4 regions of the Lentzea sp. HUAS TT2 genome follow, and region 3 is predicted to be linked to each of the others. Evidence: riboswitches for the same ligand, from Rfam matches in the RefSeq annotation. Region 3 holds a riboswitch; each other region holds the start of a gene.
The links. Region 3 has a riboswitch for cobalamin ahead of ACSHWB_RS29410 (CbtB domain-containing protein). Riboswitches for the same ligand answer to the same signal wherever they lie in the genome.

Region 1 (7,024 bases), 3.2 Mb from region 3:
CGACGCCGCCCTTCGACATGGCGTAGGCCCCGTACTGCGGGAAGCGCAGGCCCACCACGGACGACGAGACGTTGATGATCGCGCCGCCGTCGCGCAGCCGACGTGCGGCCTGCTGGGACACGATGAACGTGCCACGGGCGTTGGTGCGCATGATGCGGTCGAAGACCTCGAGGTCCATGTCCGCGACGGTGCCGAGCGGCATGATGCCCGCCGAGTTCACGACGACGTCCACGCCGCCGTACGTCTCCACGGCCAGTTCGAACGCGGCGCTGACGGCTTCCTCGTCGCCGACGTCCGCCTGTGCGGCGACGGCCTGGCCGCCCTCGGACCTGATCTTCTCCACGGCCTCGTCGGCCGCCGCCTTGTTACCGGCGTACACGATGACGACGGCCGTTCCGTCGGCGGCGAGACGCTCGGCGGCTGCCCGCCCGATGCCCCTCGAACCGCCGGTGACGATCGCAACGCGAGTCATGACAGTGCTCCCAACTGGTGTTTCCGTCGATAACTCAATCAACGTATCACTGATATCGAATCAGTGCTACCATTGATGTGTTATCGTCGTTACATGGACACGAGAGAGCGTCTGGTGAAGGCTGCGGCCGACCTGCTGATCGAAGGCGGCAAGGAAGCGGTCTCGACGCGCGCGGTGGCGTCGGCGGCGGGAGTGCAGGCGCCGACGCTCTACCGGCTGTTTGGAGACAAGGACGGGCTGCTCGACGCCGTGGCGGGGTTCGGCTTCTCCGACTACCTCGCGACCAAGCACGCGATGGGCGCCAGCGACAACCCCGTGGACGACCTGCGCAGGGGGTGGGAGCTGCACATCGGCTTCGGCCTGGCGCGGCCCGCATTCTACCTGCTGATGTACGGCGAGCCGCGCAAGCGTGCGGCGCGGCTGGAGGCGGACGCGATGCTCCGCGAGATCATCAGCCGCATCGCGTCGGCGGGCCGGTTGACGGTCCCCGTCGAGCAGGCGGCGCAGTTCGTGCACGCGGCGGGCATGGGCGTCGTGCTGGCGTTGATCGCGACGCCGGAGGAGGAGCGCGACCTGGGGCTCATCACGTTCTCGCGCGAGCAGGTGATCAGGGCGATCACGACGGACGCCGCACCGGACGAGCCGACGGACATCCCGAGCAGGGCGATCGCGCTGAGGGTGGCACTGGAAGAGGACCCGCCCCTGATGCTGTCTCCAGCGGAACGGGTCCTCCTGGCCGAGTGGCTCAACCGCGTGGCTAAGTGATCACGCGTTCGGGTCGAACGCGATCCCGGCGGGCTTGGCCTGACCGAGGTTGTGGTTGAACGCGCTGTCCTTGATCGCCAGGGACGCGCTGCCGAAGTTCGCGTTCACGAGCTTGTCGCGCACACCGGCGGGGAAGCGGTCCCAGCTGACCAGCGCGGGGTACTGGTAGACCCCGTAGTGGTTCTCCGCCTGCTCGCCCGCACCCGCGAGCCGGAAGCAGTGCGTGCTGGCGCCGTCCTTGTGGTAGATGATCTTCGGGTGGGTGCCTTCCCACTGCACGTTGGCACGCGGGTGGGTCTTGTACTTGCCGTGCTCCGACGTCGAGACGAACTGGGCCACGTCGTTCTGCACCCAGACGACGACGTGCTCGATGTCGTGACGGTGACCGCAGCAGTCCCACAGCGGGACGGCCTGGTCCTTCTCGAAGTACAGGTCGTACAGGTAGGCGCACCAGCCGTTGTTGCACTTGGAGCGGCTGTAGGAGTTGGTGTTGTCCAGGTCGGACCTGTCGTGGCAGTTGCCGTTCAGGGCGCCCGAGTTGTTCAGTCCCGGCGCGATGTCACCGGTCGGCGAGATCGCCGGGGTGGGGTAGCAGCCGTCGCCGTCGTAGTCGAACGCGGGCTGCCACTTGCCGTCGGCCGCCTCGTAGTTGGCGGGGATGGCCCGGGGCGGGTCGGCGAGCGCGACGCCGGGGAACAGTGCCGTGATCAGCAGTGCGCCGGCCAGCGCGGACAGGAGCTTCTTCCTCAACTTCAGGCCTCCGGGATGCAGGGGAGTGAGGCTTGCGAGGCCGAAGGTGGTACATGAACCGCGTTCACGTCTAGGTACTTCGCCAAATCTTTGCCATACCGGGAAATTAACAACCCCGGGACGGAATCGATCACGTCCCGGGGTCGCGCTCTCATCAGCCCAGGCTGGACCTCATGCGACGGGTCGCCGCGACCAGGTTTCGCAACGCGGGCTCCACCTCGGCGTAACCGCGCGTCTTCAACCCGCAGTCGGGGTTGATCCACAAACGTTCACCTGGCACCGCACGCACCGCCTCGGTGATCAGCGCGACGATCTCGTCCTCGCCCGGCACCAGCGGTGAGTGGATGTCGTAGACGCCGGGACCGATGCCGCGCGGGAACTCCAGGCCCTCCAGGATCTCCATCTTGGACCGGGCCGCCTCGATCGTCGTGACGTCCGCGTCGAGGTCGGAGATCGCGCCGATCACCTCGCCGAACTCCGAGTAGCACAGGTGGGTGTGGATCTGGGTGCCCGTCGTCGCGCCCGCGGTGGCGAGCCGGAACGCGCCGACCGACCACTCCAGGTACGCCGGTTGGTCCTTCCGGCGCAACGGAAGCAGCTCGCGCAACGCCGGCTCGTCGACCTGCACCACCCGGATCCCGGCGGCCTCGAGGTCGCGGATCTCGTCGCGCAACGCCAGCGCCACCTGGGCCGCGGTGTCGGCCAGCGGCTGGTCGTCGCGCACGAACGACCACGCGAGGATCGTCACCGGGCCGGTCAGCATGCCCTTGACCGGCTTGGCCGTCAGCGACTGCGCGTAGGTGCTCCACGGCACCGTCATCGGCTTCGGCCGCGACACGTCGCCGTGGATGATCGGCGGCCGGACGCAGCGCGACCCGTACGACTGCACCCACGCGAACTCCGTGCTGGCAAAGCCTTCCAGGTGTTCGGCGAAGTACTGGACCATGTCGTTGCGCTCGGGTTCGCCGTGCACCAGCACGTCCAGGCCGATGTCCTCCTGCAGGTCGATCACGCGGCCGATCTCGTCGCGCATCCGCTGCCCGTACTCGTCCTCGGTGATCTCGCCGTTCCTGACCGCCGCGCGCGCCCTGCGGATGTCGCCGGTCTGCGGGAACGAGCCGATCGTCGTGGTCGCGAGCGGCGGCAGCCCGAGCCGGGCCTGCTGGGCCGCGGCCCGTTCCTCGTACGGCGCGCGGAGGCTGTGCTCCGGCCGCAGCGACGCGATGCGCGCCCGCACGTGGTCGTCCCGGCGCGGGCTGGGCACCTGGCGTTTCGCCTCGTCGGCCCAGGCGCCGTCGGCTCCCTCGCGCAAAGCCTTGCCCAGCACCACGATCTCGCGGACCTTCTGCCGGGCGAACGCCAGCCGCGCCTGCACGTCCGGCTCCAGGTCCTCAGCCTCCAGGTCGTACGGCACGTGCAGCAGCGTGGAGGACGACGACACGACGACCTCGCTCGCGAAGCCCAGCAGTGTCGCGGCCTTCGCCAGCGCGGTGTGCAGGTCGGTGCGCCACACGTTGCGTCCGTCGACCAGGCCGGCGACCAGGATCTTGTCGCGCAACGCGGGGATCGCGACCGACGTGTCCGGTGCGCTCACGAGGTCGATGCCGATCGCCTCGACCTGGGAGGCCGCCAGGATCGGCAGCGCCTCACCGAGATCGCCGTAGTAGCCGGTGACCAGCAGCTTCGGCCGGCCCGGCAGCCCGCTCAGCGTCCGGTACGTGCGGCGCAACGCGTTCAGCTCGGCCGCCGTGCGGTCGGCGGCGAACGCGGGTTCGTCGATCTGCACCCACTCGACGCCCTCGACGCGCAGGCGGCCGAGCAGCTCGACGTAGGCCTCGAGCAGGCGGTCGAGCAACGTCAGCGGGTCGAAGCCCGGGACCGTGCTCTTGGCCAGCAACAGGAACGTCACTGGGCCGAGCAGCACCGGACGGGTCGTGAAACCGCGTTCGAGCGCTTCGCGGTACTCGGCGATCGGCTTGTCACCGGCCAGCCGGAACTCGGTGTCCGGGCCCAGTTCCGGCACCAGGTAGTGGTAGTTCGTGTCGAACCACTTGGTCAGCTCCAGGGCCGCGGCGCCGTCACGGCCGCGTGCCGCCGCGAAGTAGGTGTCCAGTTCGGACAGTCCGAGGTCGCGGAACCGCTGCGGGATCGCGCCGAACAGCTGGGTCGTGTCGAGCACCTGGTCGTAGAACGAGAACGTGTTCGACGGCACGGAGTCCAGTTCGGACAGTTCGGCCCAGGTCTGCGCCCTGAGCTGCTTCGCCGTCTCCCGCAGGGCGGCCTCGTCGATCTTCCCAGTCCAGTACTGCTCGACCGCGCGCTTCAGCTCGCGCTTCGGTCCGATTCGGGGATAACCAAAGACAGTGCTGCCGATGGTCACAAGCTCTCTCCTCGCGAGCGTGCGGAAGCACCGGAGACACGCGAGCAGGACGGCACGCAGCCGCGCCCGTCAGCCCGCCCGAGAGGCTCCGGAGCACCGCGCACCGGGTCGGCGCGCGGACCGGCGGCAGGTCTTCGGACTCGTGGGCGTGTTGCCTGCTCCTACCGGCCGTCGCTTCCCAGATCTGGCAGACCCAGTGCTTCTGACGGCTTTCGTTCCCACTCACCGCTGCGGGGCAGTCCCGGACTCGCACCGGGTTCCCTTTTGCTCCACCCGGAACGAGCCCGGGTGAACCGCTGGCAGCACCGACCCTAGCGGGCCGCGCCGAGCATGCCCAGCGCCATGTCCGCGTACTGGACGGTGAGATCACTCAGGTCGACCGGCCCGGTGGGGGAGTACCAGCGCGAAACCCCGCTGCACATCTCCAGCAATGCGAGCCGCGCCACACCCGGATCGGCCACGGTCAGCTTCCGTGCCTTCACCCCGTCGTCGATGGCCTGCTGCCAGAAGCGTTCGTAGCGGTCGCGCAACGCCACGATCTCCGCGCGCCGCTCACCGGTCAGTGCGCGCATCTCGCCGTCCACGACCGTCGTCTCGCGCGGCTTCTCGGCGTGCGCGCGCACGTGCATCTCGACCAACGCGACGAGGCGGTCCGTCTCGTCGCCGGTGATCAGCTCGGCCTTGCCGATCAGCTCGGTGAGGCTGGTGCGCATGATCTCGGCCAGCAGGTCTTCCTTGGTGCCCATGTAGTGGTAGAGCGTGGCCGACGAGAGGCCGGCGGCCTGGGCGAGGTCGCGGATGCCGGTGCCGTGGAAGCCGCGTTCGGCGAACAACCGCACGGCGGCCTCGCGGACCCGTTCCTCCGTCGTCATCTGCTGCCTCCCTTGACCGGCCGGACGCGCTCACTCTAGCGTCAAGCCCGATCGATCGATCGATCGAAGGGGAGAGATGACCGTCGACTACTCCTGTGCCGAGGGCATCGCCCAGGTGCACCTGAACCGTCCGGAACGGCTCAACGCCGTGGTCCCGGCGCTGGTCGAGGACCTGCTGGCGGCGTTCGCGCGGGCTCGTGAGGACGGGGCGCGGGTGATCGTGCTGGCGGGCCGCGGCAAGGCGTTCTGCGCGGGCCACGACCTCAAGGAGCCGGTGCCGGTCGAGACCGAGAAGCAGACGCGGGCACGGCTGGAGCGCATCCAGGACGTCACCCGCGCGATCCGCGACTTCCCCGGTGTGGTGATCGCGGCGGTCCACGGGTACGCGCTCGGTGCGGGCGCCGAGTTCGCCCTGGGGTGCGACCTCATCGTGACGAGTATCGGAGCGGAGTTCGGGTTTCCCGAGGTCAGCGTTGGTCTCAGCGTCACAGGAGGCATCTCTGGCCTGCTGCCGAAGGTCGTCGGTCCGCACAAGGCGAAGGAATGGCTGCTGCTGGGCGAGCGGATCACCGGTGGCCGGCTGATGCAGCTCGGGGTGGTCTACCGGGAGGTCTACGACCACGAGAAGCACGCGATGAAGCTCGCGAAACGCATCGCTGCCCAGCCGCCGGTGGCCGCGTTGCTGGCGAAACGCGCGGTCGACCAAGGCTGCGGCGCGACGCTTGATCAGGCGCTGGCCACCGAGGTCGACCACGCCGTGATCACCAGCACCTCCGGTGAGGGGGACAAGCCCCGTGAGGAGTTCGGCCGTGGCTGATCTCATCGGAGCACTGCGCACGGCCGTGACGCGGTGGCCGGACAAGATCGCGTGGACGTTCGATCCTGGCGGCTCGTTCACGTTCGCCGAGATCCACGCGTTGTCCGACGGGTACGCGCAGGCGTTGCGGGACAGGGGGATCCGCGCGGGCGACCGGGTCGCGATCATGCTGCGGAACGTGCCGGAGTTCCCGCTGGTCTGGTTCGCGCTGGTCAAGCTCGGCGCCACGGCCGTGCCGATCAACGTTCGGTACCGCTCGGTCGACGCCGCGCACGTGCTGCGGACCGCCGAGGTGGTGGCCGTGGTCAGCACGGAGGAGTTCCGGCCGCTGCTCGCTGATCACGTGGTGCACTACGTGGAAGCGCTGGAGCCGGTCGAGGGGTTCGTGCAGGGCGAGGTGTCCGCGCCGGTCAGCCTGCAGTTCACCTCCGGCACCACCGGGAAGCCGAAGGCGTGCGTGCTGTCGCACTCGTACTGGATGACGCTCGGCGGCAGCCTGGTCGAGCACTTCCCGCACCTGGGCTCCGACGACGTGATGCTGACCGCGCAACCGTTCCACTACATCGATCCACAGTGGAACGTCGTCGCGGCGCTGCTCGCCGGCGCGCATCTGGTGGTGCTGGACGGCTTCCACCCCTCGTCGTTCTGGGCGAAGGTCCGCGAGCACGGCGTCACCTACTTCTACTGCCTCGGCGCGATGCCGACGTTGTTGCTGCGCATGCCACCCGACCCGCTGGACCGCGCGCATCGGGTGCGGGTCGTGCAGGCCTCGGCGATCCCGCCCGCCCTGCACGCCGAGCTGGAAGAGCGGTGGGGCGTCGGCTGGTTCGAGGCGTTCGGCATGACCGAGACGGGCGCCGACCTGCGGATCACCGCCGAGGACCACGACAGGTTCGTCGGCACGGGCTGCCTCGGCCTGCCCGCGCCGCACCGCGAGGCCAAGATCGTGGACGGCGAACTGTGGTTGC
Region 2 (7,024 bases), 4.9 Mb from region 3:
CGGCGGGTGCAGCGGTGAGCTCGCGGACGCCACCGCGTCGCGGTAGCCCAGGGTCAGCTTCGGCGTCATGAACCCCTCGGCGTCGAGCACGCCGCACATCGGGTGCCCGTCGATCGATCTCGCGAGGTACAGCAACCCTCCGCACTCGGCGTGGACCGGCGCACCCGATCGAGCGAACCGGGTCACCGCCGCGCGCAACTTCGTGTTGGCCGACAGCGCTTCCGCGTGCTGCTCGGGAAATCCGCCGGGCAGGACCAGACCCGAAGTGCCCTCCGGAAGGTCTTCGTCGTGCAACGGGTCGACGACGGCGACGGCCGCTCCGGCCGCCTGGAGCACCTCGACGTGCTCGGCGTAGCCGAACGTGAACGCGGCCCCGCCCGCGACCGCGACCACCGGCTCGTTCTCGACGCGGTCGACCTGGGGTTCCCACGCGGCGACCGCCATCGCGGGGACGGACCTCGCCAGCCTGCGCACCGCGTCGAGGTCGACGTGCTTGCCCACGGCGGCGGCGATCGCGTCGACCGCGGCGACGGCCTCCGGTCCGTGCTCCGCCGCCGTCACGAGCCCCAAGTGCCGTGAGGGCAAGGAGAACTGCGGATCACGCGGCAGCACCCCGAGCACGTCGAGGCCGACCTCGTCGCACGCCGACCGGAGCACCTGCTCGTGCCGTTCCGACCCGACCTGGTTGAGGATCACGCCGCCGAGCCGGACCGTCGGGTCGTAGCCGCGGAACCCGTGCAGCAACGCGGCGAGCGAGCGGCTCTGCCCGCGCGCGTCCACGACGAACAGCACGGGTGCGTTGATCAGCTTGGCGACGTGCGCGGTCGAGCCGATGCCCGCGGTGTCGATGCGGCCGTCGAACAGCCCCATGACGCCCTCGACCACGGCGATGTCGCACCCCTTGGCACCGTGGGCGAACAGGCCGGGGATCCGCTGCTCGCCGACCATGACGGGGTCGAGGTTGCGGCCGGGCTTGCCGGTCGCGAGCGAGTGGTAGCCGGGGTCGATGTAGTCGGGCCCCACCTTGAACGGCGCGACCCGCGACCCCGCCCTGCGCAACGCGGCCATCAGGCCCGTCGCCACGGTGGTCTTGCCGCTGCCCGAGGCGGGGGCGGCGACGACCAGCCTGTTCACCACTCGATCCCCCGCTGGCCCTTCTGCCCGGCGTCCATCGGGTGCTTGACCTTGGTCATCTCCACCACGAGGTCGGCGGCGTCGACCAGCTTCTGCGGCGCGTACCGACCGGTGATCACGACGTGCTGGTGGCCGGGCCGGTTCGCGAGCGTCTCCACGACCTCGTCGACGTCGATCCAGCCCCAGTGCAGCGGGTAGGTGAACTCGTCGAGCACGTAGAAGCCGTGGCGTTCGCTGTTGATCCGGCGCTGGATCTCGTGCCAGCCCTCGAGAGCGGCCGTGGCGTGGTCGTCCTCGGTGCCCTGCTTGCGGGTCCAGGACCAGCCCTCGCCCATCTTGTGCCACTCGACGGCGCCGCCCTCGCCGGTCTCGTCGTGCAGCCGGCCGAGCGCCTTGAACGCGGACTCCTCGCCGACCTTCCACTTGGCGGACTTCACGAACTGGAACACGCCGATGTCCCAGCCCTGGTTCCAGCCGCGCAGCGCCATGCCGAACGCCGACGTCGACTTCCCCTTCATCTCACCGGTGTGCAGCATCAGCAGCGGCCGGTTGCGGCGCTGGCGGGTGGTCAGGCCGTCCTTCGGCACCTCGGTGGGTTGTCCTTGAGGCACTGGAATCTCCTTATGCAGCCCGGACGACGCCGGCGAGGTGGTCGGCGCTGAGCTGGTCGAGCTTCACGCAGGTGCCCTGCAACGCCTCCGCGATCTTCTGCGCGAGGCCGAGGCGGACGTGGCCCTGTTCGCAGTCGACGACCACGACAGCGGTCTTCTCGAACAGGCCGGCAGCCTTCAAAGCGTCCTTGGTCGGATCGCCGCCGAGGCCCGACGACGTCGCGCGGCCGTCCGTCAGCAGCACCACGAGCGGGCGCTTCTGCGGGTCGCGCATCCGTTCGATCTCCAGGACGCGGTGGGCCTTCATCAGACCGTCCGCGAGCGGGGTCCGGCCTCCGGTGCGCATCTTCTTGAGCCTGGTGGCGGCCGCGTCCACGGAAGTCGTCGGGGGCAAAGCGACTTCGGCCTGGGTACCGCGGAACGTCACCACGCCGACCTTGTCCCGGCGCTGGTAGGCGTCGCGCAGCAACGAGATCACCGCGCCGCTGACGGCCGACATCCGCTTCTGCGCCGCCATCGAGCCGGAGGCGTCGACGACGAACAGGACGAGGTTCGACTCCTTGCCCTCCCTGACGGCCTTGCGCAGGTCGGCGGCGGTCAGCAGCAGTCCGGGGCCGGTCCGTCCGCGCGTCGCCTGGTGCGGCGCCGCGTTCGTGAGCGTGTCGACGAGATGCAGCCCGCTGCCGTCCACTTTGGATGAACGGACGATCCGGCCGGTGCGGGCGCGGGCCCTGGAACGCTTGCCAGGCGCGCCTTCGCCGACTCCAGGGACCTCCAGCAGCCGTGCCTTGAACGCGGGCGCGGGCTCCGGTGCCGGACGGTCGTTGGGCGCGTTCCCGTTGCCCTTGGGGCCTTCCTGCGGTTCCGGGAGCTCACCACCGCCAGGGCCGTCGTCGTCCGGGCCCTGGTCGTCGGGTTCCTCCGCGTGCTCGGCCGCCTGGCGCATCGCGTCCTCGAGCTGCTGCTCCTCGATGCCGGGCTCGTCGAACGGGTCGCGGCGGCGCCGGTGCGGCAGGGCGAGCCGGACCGCGGTCTCGACGTCGGTCTCCTCGACGCTCTCGGCACCGCGCCACGCCGCGTGGGCGATCGCCGCACGGGCGACGACGAGGTCCGCGCGCATGCCGTCGACCTCGAAAGCCGCGCAGACAGCGGCGATCCGGCGCAGCTCACCGTCCGGAAGGGACACCAGCGGCAGCTTCCGCTTGGCCTCGGCGATCTGCTGCCTGAGGTTCGCGTCCTCGGCCTCCCACTTCGCCGCGAACGTCACGGGGTCGGCCTCGTAGGCGAGCCGGCGCCGGATGACCTCGGTGCGCACGCCCACGTCCCGCGCCGCCTTCACCGCCACGGTCAGCCCGAACCGGTCGAGCAGCTGCGGCCGCAGCTCGCCCTCCTCGGGGTTCATGGTGCCGACCAGCAGGAACTGCGACGGGTGCGAGACCGAGACGCCCTCGCGTTCCACGTGCGCGCGCCCCATCGCGGCGGCGTCGAGCAGCAGGTCGACCAGGTGGTCGTGCAGCAGGTTGACCTCGTCGACGTAGAGCACGCCCCGGTGCGCCGCGGCCAGCAGTCCCGGCTGGAACGCCCGCACGCCCTCGGTCAGCGCCTTCTCCAGGTCGAGCGAGCCGACCAGCCGGTCCTCGGTGGCGCCGACGGGCAGCTCGACGAGCTTGGCCGGTCGTCGCTCGACGCCGTCGTGCGGCGCGTCGGGGCAGTCGGTGCTGCCGGGCACGCAGCCGAAGCGGCAGCCCTCCGACACGTCCAGCTCGGGCAACAGCGCGGCGAGGGCACGCACGATGGTCGACTTCGCGGTCCCCTTCTCACCGCGGACCAGCACGCCGCCGATGCCGGGGTGCACGGCGTTCAGCAGCAGGGCGAGCCGGAGGTCGTCATGGCCGACGACAGCCGAAAAGGGGTACATGCTCGGCGAAGTCCTTCCTCGGGTGTCCACGCCCGCGGTCGGTGATCAAAGAGGGGGACGAGTTCCTGACTCCCGGTTCACTCCAAAGAACCGGTCACAGTCGCGGGACGGCGCCGGATTCGCACCGGCTTCCTCGCACTCCCCTCACAGCCCCGGCATCGTCGCATTTCGCACCGCCGGGTCCAACAGCCAGGTGAGCGACGTCGCCCTAGATCAGGCTCTGGAACTGTGCCCAGGCCTCCGCCACCTCGTCCGCCGTCCACTCCAGTGCGGGCTCCGCGACGGTGATCTCGTTCTTCGCGAGCGTCCCGTCCCGCCAGAAGTTGCCGAGGAACTTCCCGCTCACCTCGGTGAGCCGCTTCGGGTCGCCGGGCAGGTGCAGCGCGAACTGGTGGGTGTGCGGCTCCGGCAGGCCCATGGCGGCGGCCACGACCTTGGCGTGCTCGACGTAGGTGCCCAGCCGGGGCAGCACGGTGTCCAGGCCGTGCAACGCGGACAGCGCCGCCGGCCACTGCTGGAACAGCATGCCGCCGTACCGGTGCCGCCACACCCGTGCCTGGTCGATGAAGTCCCGGGTGCCGGCGAGCGCCGCGCCGGAGATGCCTTCGAGGGACTTGTAGAACGACACGTAGACCGAGTCGAAGAGCCCGGCGATCTCGGGCAGCGGCTTGCCCAGGCCGTGTGTGCTCTCCCACAGCCGGGCGCCGTCGAGGTGCACGACCGCGTCCCGTTCGCGGGCGGCGTCGACCAGCGAGGTCAGCTCGTCCCAGGTCGGCAGGACGAACCCGGCCTCGCGGTCCGGCACCTCCAGCAGCAACGTCCCGTACGGCTCGGGACAGGTGGCTATCTCGGAATTCCTGACCTTGATCGGACGCAGACCGGACAGCACGGTCAGCGCGTCGTCCTCGTGGTCCAGCGGATGGGCCTGCGGATGCATCGCCACGATCGGGTTGTGCGTGCGGTCGGCCCAGCACCGCAGGGCGATCTGCTGCGCCATGGTCCCGGTCGGCACGAAGAGCGCGGCCTCGGTGCCCAGCAGCTGCGCGACCCGCTCCTCCAGCGCGCCCACCGGGCCGCCGTCGCCGTAGCGGTCGGGGTCGACGTCCGGCACCGGGCCGAGCCTCTCCAGGAGCGTCTTCTTGCGGGTTCCGGAGAGCTGTCGGTTCATCACCACCGCATCAAACCTCAGCGGCGAGCGTGTCCGCGAGCGAGATAACCCCGTCCCGGATCTCGGCGGCCGTCATGCCCTGGGCCAGCAGGAACTCGATGTGCTCGCCCCTGAGCACGGCCAGCACGGTGTGCGCTTTGAAGGTCGAGCCGACCAGCCGGGCGAGTCGCTCCACGGTGATCCGGAAGTTGCCCTCGCAGCTGCGCGCCGTCGTCCGCTCCACCGCGATGACCAGCGGCAACGACGCCAGCACGTGGTCGAACAGGGTGCCGGCGAACTCCCCGGCGGAGCGGCACTCCAACGATGCCGTCTTGATCCAGGAGGCGGCCGTCTCGTCGACCACTGCGTTCACCAGGCCCGCCTTGTCGCCGAACCGCCGGAACACGGTGCCCTTGCCGACGCCTGCCGCGACAGCCACGTCCTCCACCGACACGGCGTCGATACCGCGCTCGCCGATCAGCCGGGTGGCGGCGGCCAGGATCGCGGCCCGGTTGCGGGCGGCATCGGCACGTTCCAACGAACTCTCCCTTGACACAAGCGGACCGTCAGTCCGTATTCTAGCAACCGGACCAGCGGTCCGCTTATCCAGGGGAGGCAGCGAATGAAGGCAGTGCGGTTCCACGAGTTCGGCGGGCCCGAGGTGCTGAGGGTGGAGGAGGTCCCGGACCCGGCAGGCGACACGCTCGTCGACGTCACCGCGATCGGCCTCAACTACGGCGAGACGGTCATCCGCCGGGGCAAGGGCGAGGAGCTGTTCCCGTGGTACCCGGGGCCTTCGTTCCCCATCACCCTCGGCTCGGAGGTCGTTGGCACCACAGGAGAAGGCCGCAGGGTCATAGGTGTGCCGCGCGACGGCGCCTACGCCACGAAGGCCGTCATAGAGCACCCGATCGACGTGCCGGACGGCGTCAGCGACCACGAGGCCCTCGCCTTACTGCTGCAGGGCACGACAGCGGTCGCGGCGGCCAAGGCGGCCCGGATCCAGCCGGGCGACCGGGTGCTCGTGGAGGCGGCGTCCGGTGGCGTCGGCAGCCTGCTCGTCCAACTCGCGGAACGGGCGGGCGCGACGGTGCTCGCGGCGTCCAGCAAAGGCGGGATCGGCTACGACTGGGACGACCTCGACCCCGTTGACGTCGTCTTCGAGTCCATCGGCGGCGAGATCGGGAAACGCGCGTTCGAGCTGCTCAAGGACGGCGTGGGCCGCATGGTCGTGTTCGGCTACGCGAGTGGCGAACCGCTGGACGTTACGGCGAGCGACATCTTCCGCAAGGGCGTCGCGCTCATGGGTCTCCCCCGCGACGTCACGCCAGAAGAAGTGTTCGAGCTACAACTCAAGCCGGTCCTCGGCGACGTCTACCGGCTCGACGAGATCGCCGAAGCGCACAAAGCGTTGGAAGCCCGCACCACGACGGGCAAGCTCATCGCGCGACCGTGACCGACCGGGGCGCGCGGAACGACAGCAGCTGAAGCCACTCCGGTTCCGACCCGTCCAGCCGCAACGACGGCTCATGCTCGGCCACCGTCCGCAACGTCACCGCGGCCTCCAACCGGGCCAGCCCCGCACCAAGGCAGAAGTGCCGGCCATAGCCAAAAGCCAAGTGCCGCGGATCGGTTTCCTTACCGCTCAACAACAACACGAGCTCCGCACCGGCAGGCACGCGCACACCGGACAGCACGACCTCACGCGCGGTCAGCCGCCGCCACGTCACCACGGGCGTGTCGGTCCGCAGCACGTCCTCGACGAAGGCCTCGGCCACACCAGGCGAGCCCAGACGCGCCCACAACGCGCGGTCCTGCAACGCACGGTGCAACGCCGTGGACAACAACTGAGTCGTCGTCTCCTGGCCCGCGATCAGCAGGAAGTAGCAAAGACCGGCGGAGTCCTCAGCGGACACTCCGGCATCGGCCAAAGCGCAGAACAACTCGCCGTCACGGGCGTGGTAGCGCTTGATCAGCCACTGGTGGAAGTCGCCGACGTCGTCGACCAGCTCCAGCTGCCGTTCGCGGGTGACGTCACCCCAGAAGAACTCCAGCGACCCGGTGCTCCAGCGCTTCAACGTCGGGATGTCGACGTTCTCCAACCCGAGGAGGTCCATCAGCACGATCGCCGGCAGGTCCCACGCGAGCGAGCGCACGAGATCCGCGCCACCCAGCCGTTCCAAAACCAGGGAACGGATGCGAGGCTCCGCAGCG
Region 3 (7,024 bases):
GGAAGAGGAAGTCGTGACCGGCCGCTCGGACGTGGCCGTGGACAACCCGATCCCGGCGCCGCCGTTCTGGGGCAGCCGGGTCGTGAAGGGCATTCCGGTCGCGGACTACAGCGCGCTGCTGGACGAGCGGGCGACGTTCATGGGCCAGTGGGGCTTGAAGGGCGCGCGTGGCGGCGGCCCCACGTATGAGGAACTGGTCGAGACCGAGGGCCGGCCGCGCCTGCGTCACTGGATGGAACGCCTTGCAATGGAAGGTGTTCTTGCCCACGCCGCCGTCGTCTACGGCTACTTCCCGTGCGTCTCCGAGGGCGACGATCTCGTGATCCTGGAGGAGCCCTCGGCGGACTCGCCCGAGCGCTTCCGGTTCACTTTTCCGCGCCAGAAAAGGGATCGGCGCCTGTGCCTCGCGGACTTCTGGCGTCCCCGCGAGTCCGGTGAGACCGACGTCATCGCGTTCCACCTCGTGACGATGGGCCAGCCGATCGCCGACCACGCGAACGAACTGTTCGGCAAGAACGCGTATCGTGAGTACCTGGAAGTCCACGGACTGGGGGTCCAGCTCACCGAGGCGCTGGCCGAGTACTGGCACAAGCGGGTCCGCGAGGAGCTCGTGTGGCCGACCGGCGGCAGCGTCGCCGCGGAGGACCCGGCCGCCGTCGAGGAGTACTTCAAGCTCGGCTACCGCGGCGCCCGTTACTCGTTCGGCTACGGCGCCTGCCCCGAGATGGAAGACCGCAGGCGCATCACCGAGCTGCTCGACCCGGCGCGCATCGGGGTCTCGCTGTCCGAGGAACTCCAGCTCCACCCGGAACAGTCCACCGACGCCTTCGTGGCGCACCATCCGGAGGCGAAGTACTTCAATGTCTGACCTGCACGCTGTTTTGTGGGACATGGACGGAACGCTGCTGGACTCCGAGAAGCTGTGGGACATCCCGCTCTACGAGTACGCGGAGAAGCTCGGCGGGGTGCTGTCGCTGGAGACCCGGGAGCGCATGGTCGGCAGCAACGTGCCCACCACGATGCGCCTCCTGTTCACCGACGTGGGCATCGAGCCCACCGAGGCCGACATGGCCGACGGCGCCGCGTGGATCTCACGCCGCACCGAGGAGGTCTTCCGCGCCGGCCTGCCGTGGCGTCCGGGCGCCCAGGAGGCGTTGCGTGCCGTGCGTGAATCGGGTGTGCCGATGGCTCTCGTGACGTCGACCGAGCGCTCGCTGACCGAGGTCGCGCTGGACACGATCGGGCGGGACCTGTTCGACGTCACCGTGTGCGGCGACGAGGTGGACGGGCTGAACAAGCCGCTGCCCGAGCCGTACCTGAAGGCCGCGCGGTCGCTGGGCGTCGACCCTGCGCGGTGCGTGGCGATCGAGGACTCGCCGACCGGTGTCGCGGCCGCTGTGGCCGCTGGGTGCACCGTGCTGGTCGTGCCGTGTGACGTGGAAGTGCCGACGGGGGAGCGGCGGGTGTTCCGCGACTCCCTCGTCGGCGTCGACCTGGACGTGCTGAAGGTGCTTTAGACCGAGGCCTCGGTCACGCGTGCCTTCGCCGTGCGCGTGGCCGGGTCGATCAGCAGGCCGAACACCACGCCGATGCCGACGTAGAGCGTGGCGAGCTGGGCGAGCGAGCTGAGGCGGAACTGCCACAGCACGTTCACCGGCATGTCCGCGGGGATCGTGTCCGGCGGCGCGGGGAACGCCAGCAGCACCACCGCGGCGGCCGCGGCCACCGCGAGCAGCACGGCCGTGGTCCGCACCGGCTGCGACTGCGCGCGCAGCTGCTCGGCGAGCCAGCTCGCGGCCCACACGATCACCAGACCGGCCACCACCACACCGAGGTAGAGCGCGGTCCGGTAGTTCACCGTCTCCGGGTCGCCCACGGCGGGCGGGTTGGCCGGGTACTTGAGCCACGGCAGCAGCGCCACGGCACCGAACACCGCGGCACCGAACGCGAGACTGCGGCTGAAGGGCGTGCTGCCGGTGAACCAGCGCTTCGACAGCGCGTAGGCGGTGGCGAACACCAGGCCCACCGCGATGCCGACGATCACCACGCCGAGCATGCCGCCCACGATCTGGGCGCCCCGGCTGACCAGCTCTTCCTCGCCGCCGTGCGTGTGGCCGGCCTCTTCACCGGCAGGTGCCCGAGCTTCTTCGACCGCGAGCGCGGCGCGAATCGGGATCTCGGTCACCAGGAGCTGCACGAGCGCGGAGGCGACACCGGCGATACCGCCGGCCGCGATTCCGCGCAGCGCAAGGGACTTGTACGTCGTCGTCATGCCTTCCCTGCCTGGGATCGGGGATCAGTGGCAGGGGACGCCGAGCGCGTGGCGCCCGTCGTGGAAGAACTCGTGCAGCAACTCGGAACCCGCGCCGAGCGCGAGGCCGTTCTCCTGCAGGACCAGGTAGGTGACGATCAGGCCGAGCACTGAGACGGCGAAGGCCCATTTGGGCACGCGGACGGCGGACAGGCTTGCTGCGGGGCTCGTCATGACGGGCTCCTCCATACCTCGTGGAAGGTCAACTCTCCTTGCGGCGCCGCAGCCGGTCTCCTGACTCCCGGATCAACGCTGCCCCCGCGTCTTCCCAGTCCCGGCGGGGACCAGTGACGTGCTCGGCGGGGATCGCTTCCCGGTCACAGTGGCGAGGACCGCGCCGGATTTGCACCGGCTTCCCGTCACTGCGGCGCGTGCACCGTAAGTTGAATGGCCCGTTAAGCACAACCGGCCATAAGAGTTGTTGCGTTCCTCACTTCACGAGTGGACAGTCACCACACTTCCCACCTGCGGCGACGCGGTAGTAGAGACAACACGACCGACGCCGGAACGTGACCTCGCCGGGAAAACTCAGGAATTCACCCGCCAGTTCGAACGGCGGTGCGCTCATGAGCCGTTCGCCGCGTTCTTCCGCTTCCTCGGCGGTGAGCATGCGTGCGCGGACAACCATTTTGAGGGCGCCCGCGACGTTCGACATCGCGTTGCCCCACAGCAGTCCGCGCGCCACCGGGGTGACCCCCTGGATCGCCTCCACCACCGGTTCGAGCGCCTCGGCGGCACTCGGGCCCAGTCGTGGCTGGTCGATGCGGACGCTCAGGCCGTTGGTGGGGTGGTGCTGCCACCAGAGGTTCTCCGGGCGGACGTCGATCGGGAGGTCCGCGGCCGTGAGAGGGCTGAGCAGCCGGGCCGTGTAGCTCAGGAAGAACAGGCTGGCCGCGACGCGTGGTTCCTCCGCTTTGTACCGGTTCGCGATGGCGTCGATCGTGTTCTTGAGCGCCGGACCTTCCAGCAACGCGGTTCCCGGCAGCCAGGAATCGTCGGGGCGGCCGACGTCGAGCGCGAAGAACGGGTTGATTCCGCGCACCCGGCGGAGGGCTTCGAGTACCTCGGCGAACTCAGACACGGAAGTTCACGCTACTGGGTGTCCATGCAGGACAGATCACGTCCAAGACCTGGGACAGATGCGACCGCGGTGTGGACGGGGGTCGCCGGGATGGGAGGATGTCATGCCGTGAAGACCTTCGATTCCCTGTTCGCTGAACTGACCGAACGAGCCGCCACCAAGCCGGCAGGTTCCGGCACCGTCGCCGCGCTCGAGGCCGGGGTCCATGCGCAGGGCAAGAAGGTCCTGGAGGAGGCGGGCGAGGTCTGGATCGCCGCCGAGTACGAGTCCGACGAGAAGCTCTCCGAAGAGATCTCGCAGCTGCTCTACCGCCTCCAGGTGCTCATGCTGGGCCGTGGGCTCACCCTCGAAGACGTCTACAAGTACCTCTGACGGAAGACTTCCACATGCTGCGCGTTGCAGTCCCGAACAAGGGCGCGCTCGCCGAACGCGCCTCCGCCATGCTCACCGAGGCCGGCTACCGGCAGCGGCACGAGCCGCGCGACCTGACCGTGCTCGACAACAACAACGACGTCGAGTTCTTCTTCCTGCGCCCCAAGGACATCGCGATCTACGTGGCGTCCGGTGACCTGGACCTCGGCATCACCGGCCGCGACCTGGCCGCCGACTCGGGCGCCGACGACAACGGCAACTCCGTCGAGGAGCTGCTGGCGCTGGGCTTCGGCTCGTCGACCTTCCGCTACGCGGGCCCTCGCGGCACCGACTGGAAGGTCTCCGACCTCGAGGGCAAGCGCCTCGCCACCGCGTACCCGAAGCTCGTGGGCCGCGACCTCAAGGCCCGCGGCATCACCGCCAAGGTGATCCGTCTCGACGGCGCCGTGGAGATCTCGATCCAGCTGGGCGTGGCCGACCTGATCGCCGACGTGGTGGGCTCCGGCCGCACCCTTCGGCAGCACGACCTGGTGCCGTTCGGCGACCCGATCTGCGAGTCCGAGGCGGTCCTGATCCACCGCAACGGCTCGGAGCTCTCCGCCGCCAAGAAGCAGCTGACGGCCCGCATCCAGGGCGTCGTGTTCGCGCAGCAGTACCTGATGCTCGACTACGACTGCCCGCGTTCGATCCTCGAGGACGCCATCGCCCTGACCCCGGGCCTGGAGTCACCGACCGTCGCGCCGCTGGCCAACCCCGACTGGGCGGCCGTGCGGGCGATGGTGTCGCGCAAGGAGGCGAACAAGGTGATGGACGAGCTGGCCGCCATCGGTGCCAAGGCCGTGCTGGCCTCGGACATCAGGTTCTGCAGGCTGTGATCACCGAGCACGCCCTGCTGGACGTGCTGCCAGGATCCGCCGAGGAGTTCGAGTGGGCGTTCGGCGAGGCGCGGGAGCTGATCTCCGCCTCGCCGGGCTTCCGCGGCCTCGAACTGCTGCGGTGCCTCGACACCCCGTCGCGCTACCTGCTGCTCGTGCGCTGGGACTCGGTCGAGGCGCACACCGTCGGCTTCCGGCAGGGACCCACCTACGCGCAGTGGTCAGCTCTGCTGCACCGCTTCTACTCGCCGTTCCCGGTGGTGTCGCACTTCGAGAGCGCGCTGAGCACCTCGTCGTCCGTGGTCTGATCGAAGCTCTCGTACCAGCGGCTGACCGCGCCGAAGCGCTTCGGCGTGAGGATCGCGATCACCGGCGCCGTGAAGGTCCTGAGCGACTCCCTGGCGGCCACCGGCACGGCTAGAGTGACGCTCTTCGGCTCGCGCTGGGTGATCCAGTGGAGCGCCGCTCTGGCGGTGACCCCGGTGGCCAGGCCGTCGTCCACCAGGATCACATCGCGGTCCTTGATGGTGAGCGCCTTGTCGCCGCGATAGAGGGCGGTGCGCCTTCTGGCTTCTTCTCGTTCCTCGTCGCAGGTGTGGCCCAGCTGTTCCTCAGTGAGGTTCAGGGCTCGGAGCACTCCCGGGTCGTAGATGGGCTCGCTGTCCGCGGTGACGGCGCCGACGCCGTACTCGGGATGGCCCGGGGCACCGATCTTGCGCGCGACGACCACGTCTAGTTCGGCGTTGAGGTGCTGGGCGATCTCCTTGGCCACCGGGACGCCGCCTCTCGGCAGGCCCAGGATCAGCGGGTCGTGCCACGGGAGGTCGGCGAGTCGCGCGGCGAGGGCGCGGCCCGCTTCCTGACGGTTCGCGAACCTCTTCACAGTCTCACCGACGCTACGCCCTCATCCGCTCGGTCGAACAGGCCGACGACGTCGGTGGTCGTCGAGATGACTCCTGTGGCGGCCTGTGGTGTGGCGGCGCTCAGTCCTCGGTGAAGCGGAGCGCTCGCTCGGCGCTGTCGATGAGGTCGGCGTAGGTCAGGATCTGGACGCGGCTCAGGTGGGCGTTGTAGGAGCGGATCGTCCGCTCGACCATGCCGGCGGTCACGCCGTCGATGCGGACGTGGGCGGGATCGCCGATCACGACCGTCGCCTTCGCCCGGAGGTAGTCGACGCCCGCACCGGGCTCGTCGCGCTGCACCGCCTCCATCGCCGCGCCGGTCAGGTCGAGCGTCCTGATGTGGTTCATGCACCGGCTGACCGCCTCGTGCACTGCCATCGACAGGATCAGCTGGTCGCCGTGCAGCGTGACGAGCTCGGCTCCCGGTCTGCTCAGTTCGACGACGTGGACGCTGCGGTCGGAGCAGACCAGCCGGATCTCCTGCCGCTCGACGGGCAGGAAGCCCTGGTACTGGCCGCCGAACAGCCAGTAGTGCCGTCCGATCATCTCCTTGACCGCGGCTTCGGACGCGTCCGGGTCGGCCACGATCTTCCGCAGGCGATCCAGCAGGGCGCGCCGGCGTTTGAGACCGATCTCGTCGGTCACCTCCTCCACAGCGGCGTGACCCGAATCAATGTCGTGCAGCGCGAGCAGCACACCGCTGAGGTTGTTGTGCGTGGAGAGCCGCAGCGCGACGCTCGCGGACACCGGGTCGTGGTGCTCCCGCAGTCTCCGGAACGCGGTGACGTGGTCCGCGACGGACTGCGCCAGCCCTTCGAACCCCATCGTCGGGTCCGGCTCCGCGACCGCGATCTCGGATTCACCGGTGAAGGTCATGTAGCTGATGGCGTCGTACATCTGGTCGTCCCGCAGACGACGGAAGAAGTCGCGATAGCGGTCGACGTACGTCGCGCCCTGAGCGGACCGAAGAGGCGCGGTCGCCCCCGGCGTCTTCTCAAGGGTGAACACAAAACCCAGAAAGGGCCGGAACGCGCTCTGTTCCGAGGAGTTGTGCGCCCGGCCGAAGTCAACGGCCAGGGCAACGGCCTCCGACATCCGGTTACCGATGTTGTTGCCGATGCTCGGACCGAACTGCCACTTGAACTCGATGGCGGCGACCAGCTGGTCCCCCTCCATCACCACCAGATCCCATTGCCGCGGGCGGTCGTTGTAGGCACCGGCGAGGGCGACGAAACCGGACTTGCGGATCGCGCCTTCCGGTACTCCCTTGGCGATCAGCTCGGTTCGCAAGGCTTCGATCAGGGCGTCGTCCATCGATCTCGCCCGTGAGCCGAGAAGCACCCCGCGGCTGCCGGCCTCGGTGCTGGGTCGCGCCATCGCGGTGAGGGCCTGGGCGGCGGGATGGGTGTCGTGCACAGGGTTCTCCACGTCAGCGCTCGCGCACGAACAACGCCTGCGCCGTCGTCCCCACCGGCCCCTCCAC
Region 4 (7,024 bases), 4.4 Mb from region 3:
ACCGCGTAGTCGTGCCCGAGCGGAGCGCCCGCCTTGGCCGCCACGGCGTTCGCGGCCGTCACGCCGGGGATGACGCGCACCGGCACGTCCTGGGTCTCCGCCGCGACCTCCAGCACCGCGGTGGCCATCGCGAAGACGCCGGGGTCGCCCGACGACACGACCGCGACCCGCGCACCCTTGCGCGCCAGGTCCAGCGCGAAGGCGGCGCGTTCGGACTCGACCTGGTTGTGCGAGGAGTGCCGCTTCTGGCCGGGGCGTTCGGGAACCCGGTCGAGGTAGGTGCTGTAGCCGACCAGTTCGTCGGCGGCCTCCAGCTCCTGGCGGGCCTCCGGGGTGAGCCACGCGCGGGCGCCGGGGCCGAGGCCGACAACGACGACCTCACCCTTCGGCTTGGCGGGCCTGGACTGGCTCGGCAGCACGGCGATCGAGAAGTACGGGACGGTCTCGGGGTCGACGTCGGCCAGCGGCGCCATCTTCTGCCGGCTCGTCGTGGCGCGCTCCACGTACCAGGCGCCGTCGAGCCTGCCAGCCGCTTCGAGCGCCTCGCGGACGTTGCCGAAAGTGCGGCCCAGCTTGAGGATCGCGGCGCAGTCGGTGTCGGCGAGCCTGGACGCGAGCTCGGCGGGCGGCAGCGTGCCGGGCAGGATCGTGAGCACCTCGTCGCGTTCCACGAGCGGCGTGCCGAGGACGGCACTGGCCCCGCTCACGGACGTCACGCCGGGGACCACCTCCCACTCGTAACGGTCGGCGAGGCGTTTGTGCATGTGCATGTACGAGCCGTAGAAGAACGGGTCGCCCGCCGCGAGCACGACGACGTCACGACCGGCGTCGAGGTGCGCGGCCAGCGTGGCGGCGGCCTCCTCGTAGAACGCGTCGATCTCGCCCTGGTAGTCGTCCGTGTCCTCGGTGGTGACCGGGTAGACGAGCTGTTCCATGATCTGATCTTCACGGAAGTAAGGTGCCGCAATGGTCTTGGCGACCGACCTGCCGTGCCGGGCGCTGTGGAACGCCACCACGTCGGCTTCGTTGATGAGTCGCGCGGCCTTGACCGTCACGAGTTCCGGGTCGCCAGGACCCAGGCCGACGCCGTAGAGCTTGCCCGTCATTCTTCCTCGCTCGCGATCGCGTTGATGGCCGCCGCCGTCATGGCACTGCCGCCGCGCCGGCCGCGCACCACGAGGTGCTCCAGATCCGTTGCGGACAAAGCTTCCTTGGACTCCGCCGCCCCGATGAACCCGACCGGGATGCCCAGGACCGCCGCGGGCCGCGGGGCTCCGGCGGCGATCAGGTCGAGGAGGTGGAACAACGCGGTGGGGGCGTTGCCGATCGCGATCACCGCGCCGTCGAAGCGGTCAGCGAGCAGTTCGAGTGCGGCGGCACTGCGCGTGTTGCCGATCTCCTGCGCTCGTGACGGCGTGCGCGGATCCTGCAGGTAGCAAAGGACTTCGTTGTCCTTCGGCAGACGGCGGCGGGTCACGCCGGACGCGACCATGTTGGCGTCGCACAGGATCGGGGCGCCGCCCCGCAACGCCTCCCTGGCGTCGCGCACGACGTTCGGGGAGAACGCGACGTCGTCGGGCAGGTCGGTCATGCCGCACGCGTGGATCATGCGGACGACGACTTTCGCGACGTCCGCCGGGAACCTGGTGAGGTCCGACTCCGCGCGAATGGTGGCGAAGGACTGGCGGTAGATCTCCGCCCCGTCCTTGATGTACTGCGTCACCTGATCTCCTCGTAGCCGTCGCCGGTCGCGACGAACTCGATCACATCGCCGGCGGGACGGCCGCAGCGGCGTGCACAGCCCGACCAGTGAACGGGCCGGTCGTGCGGGGTTCCGAGCCACGCGCGGGCGTCGGCCCGCACGTCGGAGAGCGACTTCGCGCAGCCGGGGCGCCCGGTGCAGGCGCTCACGCCGTGCCAGGGGGATTCCGGGTCCGTGATCAGGCCGGAGGTGTCGGTGCCGGCGGGGACGACCAGGCTGCGCCACGGGGTCAGGCGGAGGGGCACGCCGGGGAGCTGGTGGGCGTCGAGGCGGCCGAGCGGGACCCCTGGCGTCAAAGGTGAAGGTGCGACAGGAGTCACAACCGGGGTGAGGCGCGGGGCGTCGGTGGCGCCGAAGTGAGCGGTGATCTTTCGCACACCGTCGTCCACTTCGGACAGGCGCCAGGCCGGGCCGCGGAGCTGCTGGAAGAGGCGGGCGGCGGTGAGGACGGCGGAGACGGGGTCGGCGACGCGGATGCCGGTGTCGCGGCCTGCGAGCAGCAGAACGTCGCTGACCAGCCCGAAGTCGCCGCCCAGCCCACTCACCGAAGCACCCACCGTCACCAGGAAACGCCCTGGCAGCGAGGCCAGCAGAGGGTCCGCGCACAGAGCCGCGTCGATCTCGTCGACCAGCGCCTGGTTGTCCTCCAGCGGCGCCGCGATGATGTTGCGGATCCGCTCGTGCGACGCCGACGGCAACAGCCCGGCCGCGGCCAGCCGCGCCCCCAGCTCCACCCCGTCCGCGAGCCCCCTGATCTGGAGGTTCGCCCGCGAGGTCAGCTCCACCGAACCGTTCCCCAGCTCAGCCGCGGCCGTCCGCACCACATCCCACTGAGCAGCGGAAAGAGTGCCGCCCGGCACCCGGATGCGCGCCAGCCCGCCGTCGGCCGCGGCGTGCAGCTCGACGGCGCCGGGGCAGGCGTCCGGGTGACTACGCATAGGTCGGACTGTAACCCGCCGGTTAGGGTGAGCCCGAACGACGAAGCGCAGGAGGAAGCCGGTGCGAATCCGGCGCGGTCCCGCCACTGTGACCAGCGAACACCGCTGGGAGTCAGGAACTCCGCTTCCGAGTCACCCGCACTTTGGGGCGAGGACCCCACGAGGGATGGAGCCTGCGTGATCCTGCTGCTGTCGACCTCCGACACCGACCTGCTGTCGGCGCGTGCGAGCGGAGCCGAGTACCGGCTCGGCAACCCGGCGCGACTGACGACCGACGACCTGCCCGCGTTGATGCAGGACGTCAGCCTCGTGCTCGTGCGCATCCTCGGTGGGCGCCGGATGTGGGAGGAAGGGCTCGACTGGCTGCTGGCCAGCGGGCTGCCGGTGGTGGTGCTCGGTGGTGAGCAGCAGCCGGACGCGGCGCTGATGGAGCTGTCGACGGTGCCCGGCGGGGTCTGCGCGGAGGCGCACCTCTACCTCGCGCACGGCGGTCCGGCGAACCTCACCGAGCTGCACAAGTTCCTCTCCGACACCGTGCTGCTGACCGGCCACGGCTTCGAGGCCCCCACGGCCACCCCCACCTGGGGTGTGCTGGAACGCGAGACCGCTCCAGAAGGTCCGACGGTCGCGGTCCTCTACTACCGCGCCCACCACGTGGCCGGGAACACGGCGTTCGTCCACGCCCTGTGCGACGCGATCGAGGCCAAGGGCGGCAAGCCACTGCCGGTCTACTGCTCCTCGCTGCGCACCGCCGAGCCCGAGCTGCTCGACACGCTGCGCCAGGCCGACGCGCTCGTCGTGACGGTGCTCGCCGCCGGTGGCACGAACCCCGCGAAGGCTTCGGCGGGTGGCGACGACGACGCGTGGGACGTCGGTGCGCTGGCCGCGCTCGACGTGCCGATCCTGCAAGGGTTGTGCCTCACGTCGAGCCGCGCGTCGTGGGACGAGAACGACGACGGACTGTCTCCTTTGGACACCGCGACCCAGGTCGCGATCCCGGAGTTCGACGGCCGTATCATCACGGTCCCGTTCTCCTTCAAGGAGATCGACGAGGACGGCCTCACCGTCTACGTCGCCGACCCCGAACGGGCGCTGCGCGTCGCGGGCATCGCGGTCCGGCACGGCAGGTTGCGGCACATCCCGGTCGCGGAGCGCAAGATCGCGGTCATGCTGTCGGCGTACCCGACCAAGCACTCCCGCATCGGCAACGCGGTCGGCCTGGACACGCCGGCGTCGACCGTGCGGCTGCTGAAGGCCATGCAGGAGCACGGGTACGACATCGGCGACGCGCTGCCGGGTGTGCAGGAACTGGACGGCGACGCGTTGATCCACGCGTTGATCGCGGCCGGTGGCCAGGACGCCGACTGGCTGACGCAGGAGCAGTTCGAGAGCAACCCCGTGCGCATCGCGGCCGCGGACTACCGGGAGTTCTACGAGACGCTGCCCGAGGAATTCCGCGAGTCGATGCAGGAGCACTGGGGCGAGGCGCCCGGCACGCTCTTCGTCGACCACTCCAAGTCCAAGGACGGCGAGATCGTGCTGGCCGCGTTGCGGTCCAACAACGTCGTCGTGATCGTGCAGCCGCCGCGCGGGTTCGGCGAGAACCCGATCGCGATCTACCACGACCCGGACCTGCCGCCGTCGCACCACTACCTCGCGGCGTACCGGTGGATCGAGTCGAACTTCGGCGCGGACGCGGTCGTGCACGTCGGCAAGCACGGCAACCTGGAGTGGTTGCCCGGCAAGACCGTCGGCATGTCGGCATCCTGCGGCACGGACGCGGCGCTCGGCGATCTGCCGCTGGTGTACCCGTTCCTCGTCAACGACCCGGGCGAGGGCACCCAGGCCAAGCGCCGTGCGCACGCCACGCTGGTCGACCACCTCGTGCCGCCGATGGCCCGCGCCGACAGCTACGGCGACATCGCGCGCCTGGAGCAGTTGCTCGACGAATACGGCAACATCTCCGCGATGGACCCGGCGAAGGTGCCGGCGATCCGCGCGCAGATCTGGACGCTGATCCAGGCAGCCAAGCTCGACCACGACCTAGGCCTGGAGGACCGGCCGCACGACGCGGAGTTCGACGAGTTCATCCTGCACGTCGACGGCTGGCTCTGCGAGGTCAAGGACGTTCAGATCCGCGACGGCCTGCACGTCCTGGGCGAGGCGCCGACCGGGAGCGTCCGCGTCAACCTCGTGCTCGCCATGTTGCAGGCACGGCAGATGTGGGGCGGTCAGGTCGCCGCGCTGCCCGGTCTGCGCGAGGCGCTCGGCCTCACGACCACGGGTCGCGAGGACGTCGACGCGATCGAGGAGATCGCGCGCGGACTCGTTCAGGCCATGGAGGACGCGGGCTGGGACCGGGAGGTGGCCAAGACCCTGCACGAGTCCGAGGACGTGCAGAAGATCCTGGAGTTCGCCGCCGTCGAGGTCGTGCCCAGGCTCGCGCGCACCACGGACGAGATGACGAACGTCCTGCACGCGCTGGACGGCGGCTACATCCCGGCCGGCCCGTCCGGTTCCCCGTTGCGCGGCCTGGTGAACGTGCTGCCGACCGGCCGCAACTTCTACTCGGTCGACCCGAAGGCCATCCCGTCGCGGCTCGCGTGGGAGACCGGTCAGGCGATGGCCGACTCGCTGCTGGAGCGCTACCGGGCCGAGAACGACGGCGAGTGGCCGCCCTCGGTCGGCCTGTCGGTCTGGGGCACGTCCGCGATGCGCACCGCCGGCGACGACATCGCCGAGGTGTTCTCGCTGCTGGGCGTGCGGCCGGTGTGGGACGACCAGTCCCGCCGCGTGACGGGGCTGGAGGTCATCACGCTCGACGAGCTGGACAGGCCGCGCGTCGACGTCACGATCCGCATCTCCGGCTTCTTCCGGGACGCCTTCCCGCACGTCGTGTCCATGTTGGACGATGCGGTGCAGCTGGTTGCCGCGCTGGACGAGCCCGCGGAGCAGAACTTCGTGCGGGCGCACATGCTCAAGGACCTGGAGGAGCACGGAGACCAGCGCCGGGCCACGTTGCGCGTCTTCGGTTCGAAGCCGGGCGCGTACGGCGCGGGCGTGCTGCCGTTGATCGACAGCCGCAACTGGCGCGACTCGTCCGACATCGCCGAGGTCTACGCGGTGTGGGGCGGCTACGCGTACGGGCGCGGGGTCGACGGTGTGGCGGCCCGCGCGGACATGGAGTCGGCGTACCGGCGGATCGCGGTGGCGGCCAAGAACATCGACACCCGCGAGCACGACATCGCCGACTCGGACGACTACTTCCAGTACCACGGTGGCATGGTCACGATGGTGAAGGCGTTGACGGGCAAGGCACCCGCCGCGTACGTCGGTGACAGCACGCGCCCGGAGGCCGTCCGCACGCGCACGCTGACCGAGGAGACCTCCCGGATCTTCCGCGCCCGCGTGGTGAACCCGCGCTGGATCGGGGCGATGCGCAACCACGGCTACAAGGGCGCGTTCGAGCTGCAGGCGACGGTCGAGTACCTGTTCGGCTACGACGCCACGACCGGCGTCGTCGCGGACTGGATGTACGAGAAGCTGACCGAGTCGTACGTGCTCGACCCGGAGACCAGGAAGTTCCTGCAGACCAGCAACCCGTGGGCGTTGCACGGCATCGCCGAGCGCCTGCTGGAGGCGGCGGAGCGCAAGATGTGGGAGCACCCCGAGGAGTCCACTTTGGACGCGCTGCGGGCCGCCTACCTCGAGACCGAGGGCGACCTGGAGGACGGCGCCTGACTGATCTTCACCCGTCCGGCCCAACCTTATGTCGCACGCGGGGCCCCTACGTACCTTCTGACGGTACGCGGGGTCCCCGCGTACCGTTCGGAAACACGGATGGGGCGGATTTTGTTGGGGGAGGTGACGGAGCGGGGTCGGGGCTGGGCGATGTCGTCCGGTGGGCGCGTTCAGGCCGCCTGAACAGGTCCGAACACGTAGGAGCCGGCCGCGGAAGGGTTGTCGCCGGCCCAGAACTCGGCCCACAGCGTCGTGAACTCGTTGCGCGACAACCTGCCGTCGCCGTCCAGGTCCAGCCTGGCGAAGTCGGTCGCCTCCACGTGGCCCAGCCAGGCCTCGATCATCAGCCGGTACTCCGCCTCGGAGACGTAGTCGTCGCTGTCCGAGTCCACGGCACCGAACATCGCGTCCGCCGTTCCCAGCACCGGCTCGATGTTGTCCGGCAGCACGTCCACGACGTTCAGAACATCCTCCAGCGTCACCTGGTCCGCGCCTCCCGCTGCCGACTGCAGGGTGGCCCACCAGCCCAGCATCACCTGCGTCAGCAGCGCCTCGTCACTGCCGCGCAGTGCCGCCCAGCGCT

Region 1: another riboswitch for cobalamin. It lies ahead of metE (5-methyltetrahydropteroyltriglutamate--homocysteine S-methyltransferase); the one in region 3 lies ahead of ACSHWB_RS29410 (CbtB domain-containing protein).
Region 2: another riboswitch for cobalamin. It lies ahead of ACSHWB_RS05540 (putative cobaltochelatase); the one in region 3 lies ahead of ACSHWB_RS29410 (CbtB domain-containing protein).
Region 4: another riboswitch for cobalamin. It lies ahead of cobN (cobaltochelatase subunit CobN); the one in region 3 lies ahead of ACSHWB_RS29410 (CbtB domain-containing protein).

What each region holds. Positions count from the first base shown of each region.
Region 1 covers NZ_CP196667.1:9,270,975-9,277,998, reverse strand. Annotated here, with positions in the region: gene ACSHWB_RS43755 (SDR family oxidoreductase) at 1-472, opposite strand, end outside; gene ACSHWB_RS43750 (TetR/AcrR family transcriptional regulator) at 566-1,237, shown strand; gene ACSHWB_RS43745 (NPP1 family protein) at 1,238-1,987, opposite strand; gene metE (5-methyltetrahydropteroyltriglutamate--homocysteine S-methyltransferase) at 2,142-4,367, opposite strand; cobalamin riboswitch at 4,476-4,680, opposite strand; gene ACSHWB_RS43735 (TetR/AcrR family transcriptional regulator) at 4,679-5,239, opposite strand; gene ACSHWB_RS43730 (enoyl-CoA hydratase/isomerase family protein) at 5,316-6,056, shown strand; gene ACSHWB_RS43725 (AMP-binding protein) at 6,049-7,024, shown strand, end outside.
Region 2 covers NZ_CP196667.1:1,102,480-1,109,503, forward strand. Annotated here, with positions in the region: gene ACSHWB_RS05530 (cobyrinate a,c-diamide synthase) at 1-1,134, opposite strand, end outside; gene cobO (cob(I)yrinic acid a,c-diamide adenosyltransferase) at 1,131-1,745, opposite strand; gene ACSHWB_RS05540 (putative cobaltochelatase) at 1,756-3,663, opposite strand; cobalamin riboswitch at 3,703-3,841, opposite strand; gene ACSHWB_RS05545 (threonine aldolase family protein) at 3,872-4,831, opposite strand; gene ACSHWB_RS05550 (helix-turn-helix domain-containing protein) at 4,842-5,348, opposite strand; gene ACSHWB_RS05555 (quinone oxidoreductase family protein) at 5,433-6,266, shown strand; gene ACSHWB_RS05560 (hypothetical protein) at 6,250-7,024, opposite strand, start outside.
Region 3 covers NZ_CP196667.1:6,028,789-6,035,812, forward strand. Annotated here, with positions in the region: gene metH (methionine synthase) at 1-868, shown strand, start outside; gene ACSHWB_RS29400 (HAD family hydrolase) at 891-1,517, shown strand; gene ACSHWB_RS29405 (CbtA family protein) at 1,514-2,272, opposite strand; gene ACSHWB_RS29410 (CbtB domain-containing protein) at 2,297-2,485, opposite strand; cobalamin riboswitch at 2,519-2,693, opposite strand; gene ACSHWB_RS29415 ((2Fe-2S)-binding protein) at 2,742-3,392, opposite strand; gene ACSHWB_RS29420 (phosphoribosyl-ATP diphosphatase) at 3,501-3,764, shown strand; gene hisG (ATP phosphoribosyltransferase) at 3,779-4,639, shown strand; gene ACSHWB_RS29430 (antibiotic biosynthesis monooxygenase family protein) at 4,636-4,947, shown strand; gene ACSHWB_RS29435 (phosphoribosyltransferase) at 4,881-5,522, opposite strand; gene ACSHWB_RS29440 (PaeR7I family type II restriction endonuclease) at 5,623-6,969, opposite strand; gene ACSHWB_RS29445 (thioesterase family protein) at 6,971-7,024, opposite strand, start outside.
Region 4 covers NZ_CP196667.1:297,222-304,245, reverse strand. Annotated here, with positions in the region: gene ACSHWB_RS01535 (precorrin-2 C(20)-methyltransferase) at 1-1,106, opposite strand, end outside; gene ACSHWB_RS01530 (precorrin-8X methylmutase) at 1,103-1,723, opposite strand; gene ACSHWB_RS01525 (hypothetical protein) at 1,720-2,700, opposite strand; cobalamin riboswitch at 2,712-2,842, shown strand; gene cobN (cobaltochelatase subunit CobN) at 2,878-6,441, shown strand; gene ACSHWB_RS01515 (EF-hand domain-containing protein) at 6,612-7,024, opposite strand, start outside.